2 regions of the Mesorhizobium sp. B2-4-7 genome follow, and region 2 is predicted to be linked to the other one. Evidence: predicted binding sites of a transcription regulator. Region 2 holds the regulator's gene; the other holds the start of a gene.
The links. The regulator PhoB, encoded in region 2, activates phosphate uptake and scavenging genes when phosphate is short. The targets are predictions, from matches to a motif close to TGTCATNNANCTGTCAT.
Positions count from the first base shown of each region.

Region 1: the regulator PhoB is predicted to act here: its motif matches at 1,164-1,180, upstream of ugpB (sn-glycerol-3-phosphate ABC transporter substrate-binding protein UgpB).

Region 1 is NZ_VFVH01000003.1:69,391-73,211, forward strand. It holds gene FJ946_RS10395 (ATP-binding protein) at 1-1,045, shown strand, start outside; gene ugpB (sn-glycerol-3-phosphate ABC transporter substrate-binding protein UgpB) at 1,439-2,743, shown strand; gene ugpA (sn-glycerol-3-phosphate ABC transporter permease UgpA) at 2,983-3,821, shown strand, end outside.
Region 2 is NZ_VFVH01000016.1:85,049-88,869, forward strand. It holds gene xylF (D-xylose ABC transporter substrate-binding protein) at 1-192, opposite strand, end outside; gene FJ946_RS29490 (ROK family protein) at 452-1,693, shown strand; gene phoB (phosphate regulon transcriptional regulator PhoB) at 1,701-2,390, opposite strand; gene phoU (phosphate signaling complex protein PhoU) at 2,410-3,117, opposite strand; gene pstB (phosphate ABC transporter ATP-binding protein PstB) at 3,143-3,821, opposite strand, start outside.

The DNA of each region.
Region 1 (3,821 bases), on a different contig from region 2:
CCAGCTCAGCTTTCGCCAGTTGATCGAAAATACCGCCGACGGGATGCTGGTGGTCGATTTGGACGGAACAGTGCTCTATGCCAATCCTGCGGCAGCCGTAATTTTTGGACAGCCGCTTGACGAACTCCTCCACGTTCCGCTCGGCCGTCCGGTCGTCTCCGGAGAGATCGCCGAGATCACCGTTCACCGTTCCGGCCGCAAGCCGGCAGAAGTGGAAATGCGTACGGTCGAGGTTACCTGGGACAGCAGGCCCGCATTGCTTGCCAGCCTGCGCGATGTCTCGGCCCAGCGATCAAGAGAAGAAAACGCACGCCAGTCACAAAAGCTCGAAGCCATTGGACGCCTCGCAGCTGGCATTGTCCATGACTTCAACAACCTACTCGCCGTTTTCGGGTCTGGCCTTCGGCTTCTGGAGAAACAGATCGCTAAATATCCTGCGGATGAGAAAGTCACTCTGCTGGTCGAGGAGATGTTCAGGCGGATCGAAAATGGAGGAGCGCTAACACAGCAACTGCTTGCCTTTTCGCGACGCCAATCCCTGGCCCCGGAACAGATTGATCTCAATGAACGTATCAAGGGGCTGACGACGCTGCTGGAACGGACGTTGGGGAGCGGTATCCGGGTGCAATGCAATCTGGATCCAGCCTTGGACCCTATCCTTATCGATGCCAACCAGCTCGACATCGCCGTTCTTAACCTTGCGGTGAACGCCAGAGATGCAATGAAAGGCAGTGGCACCCTCACGATTGAGACCAGCAATTTTCCAAATGATCTGGAGGATTTGCGTTCAGCGGCGGCTTCATTTGTTCGCGTGACTGTACGCGATACCGGCTGTGGAATGAGCAAGGACACCCTGGCGCGCGTTTTCGAGCCGTTCTTCACAACAAAGTCGGAAGGGCAGGGTACGGGACTCGGGCTAAGCCAAGTTTACGGCTTCATCAAGCAATCCGGTGGGCATGTCCGAATCGATAGCGAAATCGGTCAGGGAACAAGCCTGCATCTCTACTTGCCGCGCGCTTCTGGAACCCAGCGGCAGCAGAACTGAGCGGCGGCAGACCCATTCCCGGCCAGCAGACTGATTGGCCGATGTCAAATCCGTCAGGCTGAGCGCGGGACGGGAATTTCCACGCATCGACCGAGCAAACCGACGCCTTTTTCAGCGTTGTCATGTCAGCGTTGTCATGTGCTGTTAGACGCCGTTCGTCGGTGAGGTCGCTGACCGTCTCGAGACAGGTCCCTGGTACATCAATTCAAGCAGCAAGCCGCTATGCAATCCTTTTCCGGGTCACTTTCATCCGGAAGTGAACGCTACTTTAGCCGGACATGAAGTGCGCCTGCCCGCAACAAAACCGTTGTCCGCTGCGCGCGAACGACACATAGTGCCATTGCGGGAGTGCCCCTTTCGCCAATGACAAGCAATGAGAACGGGAGACGAAACATGAAGTTCTTTGGCTTCGCGGCCGGTGTCGCCGTGACCCTGCTTTCCACAACCTCCGCCTTCGCCGTCACGCAGATCAGCTGGTGGCACGCCATGACCGGCGCCAACGCAGAGGTCGTCGACAAGATTTCCAAGGATTTCAACGCCAGCCAGGGCGACTACCAGATTGTTCCGGTTTTCAAGGGCACCTATCCCGAAACGCTGAATGCCGGCATCGCCGCCTATCGCGCCGGCCAGTCGCCTGACATCATCCAGGTGTTCGATGTCGGCACCGGCGTGATGATGGCGGCCCGGGACGCGATCAAGCCAGTGGCCGAGGTGCTGACCGGCGCCGGGATGAACTTTGACAAGAGCCAGTATCTGCCAGGCATCGTCGGTTATTATTCGACGCCGGACGGCACCATGCTGTCCTTCCCCTACAACTCCTCCTCGCCGATCCTCTACTACAACAAGGACATCTTCCAGAAGGCGGGGCTCGATGTGAACAACCCACCCAAGACCTGGAACGAGGTGTGGGAGGATGCCAAAAAGATCAAGGCGAGCGGCGCCGCCGCTTGCGGCTACACCTCGACCTGGCTGACCTGGATACACCTGGAAAACTTCGCGGCGTGGAACGATGTGCCGTGGGCCACGCAGCAGAATGGCCTGGCCGGCGGTGATGTCGAACTCAAGATCAACTCGCCGATCTTCGTCAAACATTTCCAGGCGCTCGCCGATCTGGCCAAGGACGGCACCTTCAAATATGGCGGGCGCACCTCCGAAGCCAAGCAGATATTCCTCGCCGGCGAATGCGGCATCTTCACCGAATCCTCGGGCGGCCTAGGCGACATCGTCAAGTCGGGCATGAACTACGGCATTGGCCAGTTGCCCTATGACAGCGACGCCAAGGGCGCGCCGCAGAACACGACGCCGGGCGGTGCCAGCCTTTGGGTCTTCGGCGGCAAGTCCGACGAGGAGTACAAAGGCGTCGCGGCTTTCTTCGCCTATCTGTCCAAGACCGATGTGCAGGAATATCTGCACCAGAAATCGGGATACCTGCCGGTGACGCTCGCCGCCTATGAGGCGACGAAAAAGTCCGGCTTCTACGACAAGAATCCCGGTCGCGAGACGCCGATCCTGCAGATGACGGGCAAGGCGCCGACCGACAATTCGAAGGGCGTGCGGTTGCCGAACTTGCCGCAGGTGCGCGACATCCAGAACGAGGAGTTCGAAAAGATGCTTGCCGGCCAGGAAACCGCCCAGCAGGCGCTCGACAATGCGGTCACGCGTGGCAACGCGGCGATCGAGGAAGCGCTGGGGAATTAGGGCGCGTCCGAACCTATCGAGTTATAGTCCTTGCTCTACGAGGCCCCCCTCCGCCCTGCCGGGCATCTCCCCCTGAAGGGGGGAGACTGGCTGTCGCGACCGTTTTCGGCGATTGTCAAAGCTGGAGAATGGCAGCTGCCGCAGGAACCGCCAATCTTCCTCCAAGAAGGGGAGATGCCCGGCAGGGCAGCGGTGAGCGCCGTAGAGTGCCGCTCGGCTTTCCACGCCGGAGCGGCGCATTGACCCCGCGCGTCGTCTTTCCCAACAAAGTCTTGCCATACCTCCTGGTGGCGCCGCAACTTGCCATCACGCTGGTGTTCTTCTACTGGCCGGCCGGGCAGGCGCTCTACCAGTCGATGCTGAGGCAGGACCCGTTCGGGCTGAGGAGCAGGTTCGTCTGGTTTGCCAATTTCCGCAAGGTGCTTGCCGACCCGGCCTATCTCAACTCGATCAAGGTCACAGTGGTGTTTTCGCTCGCGACCGTGATCGTTGCCATGGGCGTGGCGCTGCTCCTTGCCGTGATGGCGGAAAAGGTGGTGCGCGGCAAAGGCCTCTACCGCACGCTGATGATCTGGCCCTACGCGGTGGCGCCGGCGATTGCAGGCATGCTGTGGCTGTTCCTGTTCAATCCATCGATCGGCTCGCTGTCTTATCTGCTGAGACGTTTGGGCGTCGCCTGGGATCCGCTGCTCAACGGCACCGACGCCATGATCCTTCTGGTGGCGGCGGCCGCCTGGAAGCAGATCAGCTACAATTTCCTGTTCTTCGTCGCCGGGCTGCAGGCGGTGCCGAAAACGCTGATCGAGGCGGCGGCGATCGACGGCGCCGGCGAAACCAAGCGCTTCTGGACCATCGTCTTCCCGCTTTTGGCGCCGACGACGTTTTTCCTTTTGGTCGTCAATACCGTCTATGCGCTGTTCGACACGTTCGGCATCGTCCACGCCGTCACCGGCGGTGGGCCGGGCAAGGCCACCGAGACACTGGTCTACAAGGTCTACAATGACGGCTTCGTCAATCTGATCCTCGGCGATTCGGCGGCGCAGTCGGTCATCCTGATGGTCATCGTCATCGCGCTCAC
Region 2 (3,821 bases):
GGCGTCGGCGGAAATATACTTGTCGCCGGCGGCTTCGATCGCCTTCTTCATGGCGGCCTCGTCGGTCTTCCAGCGCTCTTCCTGGAAGTTCGACCAGGAAACGCCGATGACCTTGTCCTTCGCCTGCGCGACCGACGCGAGCGTCAGCGACATGGCGACACCCGCCAGGATGGCGGCTGTGAATCTCTTCATCTTAATCCTCCCTGCGCCGCGTATGGCGCGACCAAACAGGCCCGTAGGCCGGCACAAAGGCTCTATTTTTTCGAGCCTCGAAAAAACACTGGTCCATCGTCGGAACGCTGTCAACGTCGATTCTGATGTATTTTGATGTCCTCGTGAATTTTTTTCGAGCTCCGGAATAAATAATGACAGCCAAGGCCGGTTCTGCCAGTATTTGACGGTCGTCGGGATCCTGGGGAGAGAACGCGGCGACGGGGAGGATGCGAGAAACATGTCGGTCGGAATCCGCCACGACGATTTGCGCCGACGCAACCGGGCGATGGTGATCGCGGCCGTGCGCCGTGCCGGGCAGCCCTCGCGCACCGAGATTGCCGCGACCACCGGGCTCAGCCATTCCACCATATCGGCGATCTCCTCCGACCTGATTGGCGAAGGCATCCTGGCGCAGAGCAAGCCGAGCGAGGCCGGTGCGCTGAAACGCGGCCGGCCGCAGGTCGGCCTCAGCCTCAACCCTGAAGCCGCGGCGGTGATGACCGTGGTGCTGTCGCTGAATTTTCTCTCCGTCGCCGTCATCGACTATGCCGGCCAGGTGATATCTGAAGAGCAGCGCCGGCTGGACACGCTCACCCTGTCGCGCGAGGCGCTGATCGGCGAATGCGTGGCCATCGTCAGGCGGCGGTTCGAGGATCCCGACCTCGACGTCGGCAGCATCGCCCGCATCGCGCTGGCGATCCAGGGCATCACCGACACGGATGCGCGCACCATGCTGTGGTCGCCGATCACGCCGCAGACCGACATCGCCTTCGCCGACATACTGGAGGCCGAGTTCGGCATTCCCGCCACCATGGAGAACGATTGCAACATGATGGCGGTGGCGCTGCGCTGGCGCGATCCCCAGCGCTACCGCGACGACTTCATCGCCATCCTTTTGTCGCACGGCATCGGCATGGGCTTGGTGCTGAAGGGTGAACTGTTCACCGGCACCCATTCATCCGGAGGCGAGTTCGGCCACATGATCCATCGCCCCGGCGGGGCGCTCTGCCGCTGCGGGCGGCGCGGCTGCGTCGAGGCCTATGCCGGCAACTATGCCATCTGGCGCAACGCGAGGCAGCTTGGCGAGGACACCGAGCCCGTCGACGTCAGCGACGCCGACATGCGCACCCTGGCGGCCTCGGCGCGCGAAAAGGACGGGCCGGAGCGCGAAGCCTACCGCAAGGCCGGCGAGGCGCTGGGTTACGGCCTTGGCAGCCTGTTCGCGCTGATCGATCCGGCGCCGGTCGCCATGGTCGGCGTCAGCGCCGCCGCCTTCGACCTGATCGAGCCGGCTCTGCGCGAGGCCATTGCCCAGACCGCCGGCGGCCAGCACTCGAAATCGATTTCCTTCGACACCGAGCCGAACGAACTGCCACTGATCCGCGAGGGCTGCGCCATGCGCGCGCTGACCTTCGTCGACCAGGAGATTTTCGCGCCGGGGGCACAGGCGAAATCAGGCGTGGGCGAGAACGTTGCGTGACATATCCCTAGTCTTCGCGAATCGCATACCCCGCGCCCCGAATGGTGCGGATCACGTCAGGCATGCGGCCATTGTTGACCGCCTTGCGCAGCCGGCCGACATGCACGTCCACGGTGCGCTCGTCGATATAGATCGTTTCGCCCCAGACATTGTCGAGCAGTTGGCTGCGCGAGAACACGCGGCCGGGATGTCGCATCATGAATTCGAGCAGGCGGAACTCGGTCGGCCCGAGCCGGATCTCGCTTTTCTTGCGGTAGACCCGGTGCGATTCACGGTCGAGCACGATGTCGCCGACCTTGAGCACGCTGGACAGAACTTCGGGCTTGGCGCGGCGCAGCAGCGCCTTGACGCGTGCCATGAATTCCGGCGTTGAGAACGGCTTGACCAGATAGTCGTCGGCGCCGGTGGAGAGACCGCGCACCCGGTCGCTTTCCTCGCCGCGCGCCGTCAGCATGATGATCGGCAGCCGCTCGGTCTCGGGCCGCATGCGGAGACGGCGGCAGAGCTCGATGCCGGACACCGCCGGCACCATCCAGTCGAGCACAAGAAGGTCAGGGACATTCTCCTGCAAGCGGATCTCGGCTTCGTCGCCGCGCGTCACCACCTCTACCTGATAACCCTCCGATTCCAGATTGTAACGGAGCAGCACACCCAGCGGCTCCTCGTCCTCCACCACCATGATGCGTGGCGCGATCATCGACTGGTCACCCCTGCCGTCAAGCCGCTGGCGCCGACATCGCCGTCTCGTCCTGCTTCGGGCGATTGGCGGGCAATTGCGTGCCGGTCAGCACATAATAGGCATTTTCGGCAATGTTGGTCACGTGATCGCCGATGCGCTCGAGATTCTTGGCGCAGAACAAAAGATGCGTGCAGGCGGTGATGTTGCGCGGATCCTCCATCATGTAGGTCAGCAGCTCGCGGAAGACCGACGTGTATTTGACGTCGATGCGTTCATCGTCGGCGCGCAGCTTCGCAAGTGCCGCGGCATCGCGCGCCGCATACTCCTCGATCACGCCTTGCACCTGGATCAGCACAAGCTGCGCCATGGCGTCGATGGAGTGCGACAGGTCGCGCGGCGTGGCGGCAAGGCCGACGGTGCCGACGCGCTTGGCGATGTTCTTGGCGAGATCGCCGATGCGTTCGAGATCGCCCGCCATGCGGATCGAGCCGACGACATGGCGCAGATCGTCCGCCATGGGCTGCCGCTTGGCGATCAGGGTGATGGCGCGGTCGTCGAGTTCGCGCTGGCGCGCGTCCATGATGGCGTCGTCGGAGACGACGCGCTGGGCGAGCGCGTTGTCGGAATTCAGGAGCGCCTTGGTGGCGCCGCCGACCATCGATGAGGCGAGATCGCCCATGTCGCGGATCAGCCTGCTGATCTGTCCGAGATCTTCGTCAAAGGCTGCGACTGTGTGTTCGGCCATGATCTTGGTCCTCGTATGCCTGGGATCAGCCGAAGCGGCCGGTGATATAGTCCTGCGTGCGCTTCTCGCGGGGCGATGTGAAGATCTTCTCGGTGCGGTCGAACTCGACCAACTCGCCCAGATACATGAACGCGGTCTGCTTCGACACGCGCGCCGCCTGCTGCATGTTGTGGGTGACGATGACGATCGTATAGTCGGCCTGCAGCTCATCGATCAGCTCCTCGATCTTGGCGGTCGACAGCGGATCGAGCGCCGAGGCAGGCTCGTCGAGCAGGATGACCTCCGGCTTCACCGCCACCGTGCGGGCGATGCAGAGGCGCTGCTGCTGGCCGCCCGAAAGGCTGAGGCCGCTGGCGTTGAGCTTGTCCTTGACCTCGCTCCACAGTGCCGCGCGCTTCAGCGCCTGCTCGACACGGCCGTCCATCTCCGCCTTGCTGAGCTTCTCATAGAGCCTGACGCCGAAGGCGATGTTCTCGTAGATCGACATCGGGAACGGCGTCGGCTTCTGGAACACCATGCCGATCTTGGTCCTGAGCAGGTTGAGGTCCTGCGAGCGGTCGAGGATATTCTGGCCGTCGAGCAGCACCTGGCCCTCGGCGCTCTGCCTCGGGTAGAGCTCGTAGATGCGGTTGAAGACGCGCAGCAGCGTCGACTTCCCGCAGCCCGAAGGCCCGATGAAGGCGGTGACGCTGCGCTCGGGCAGC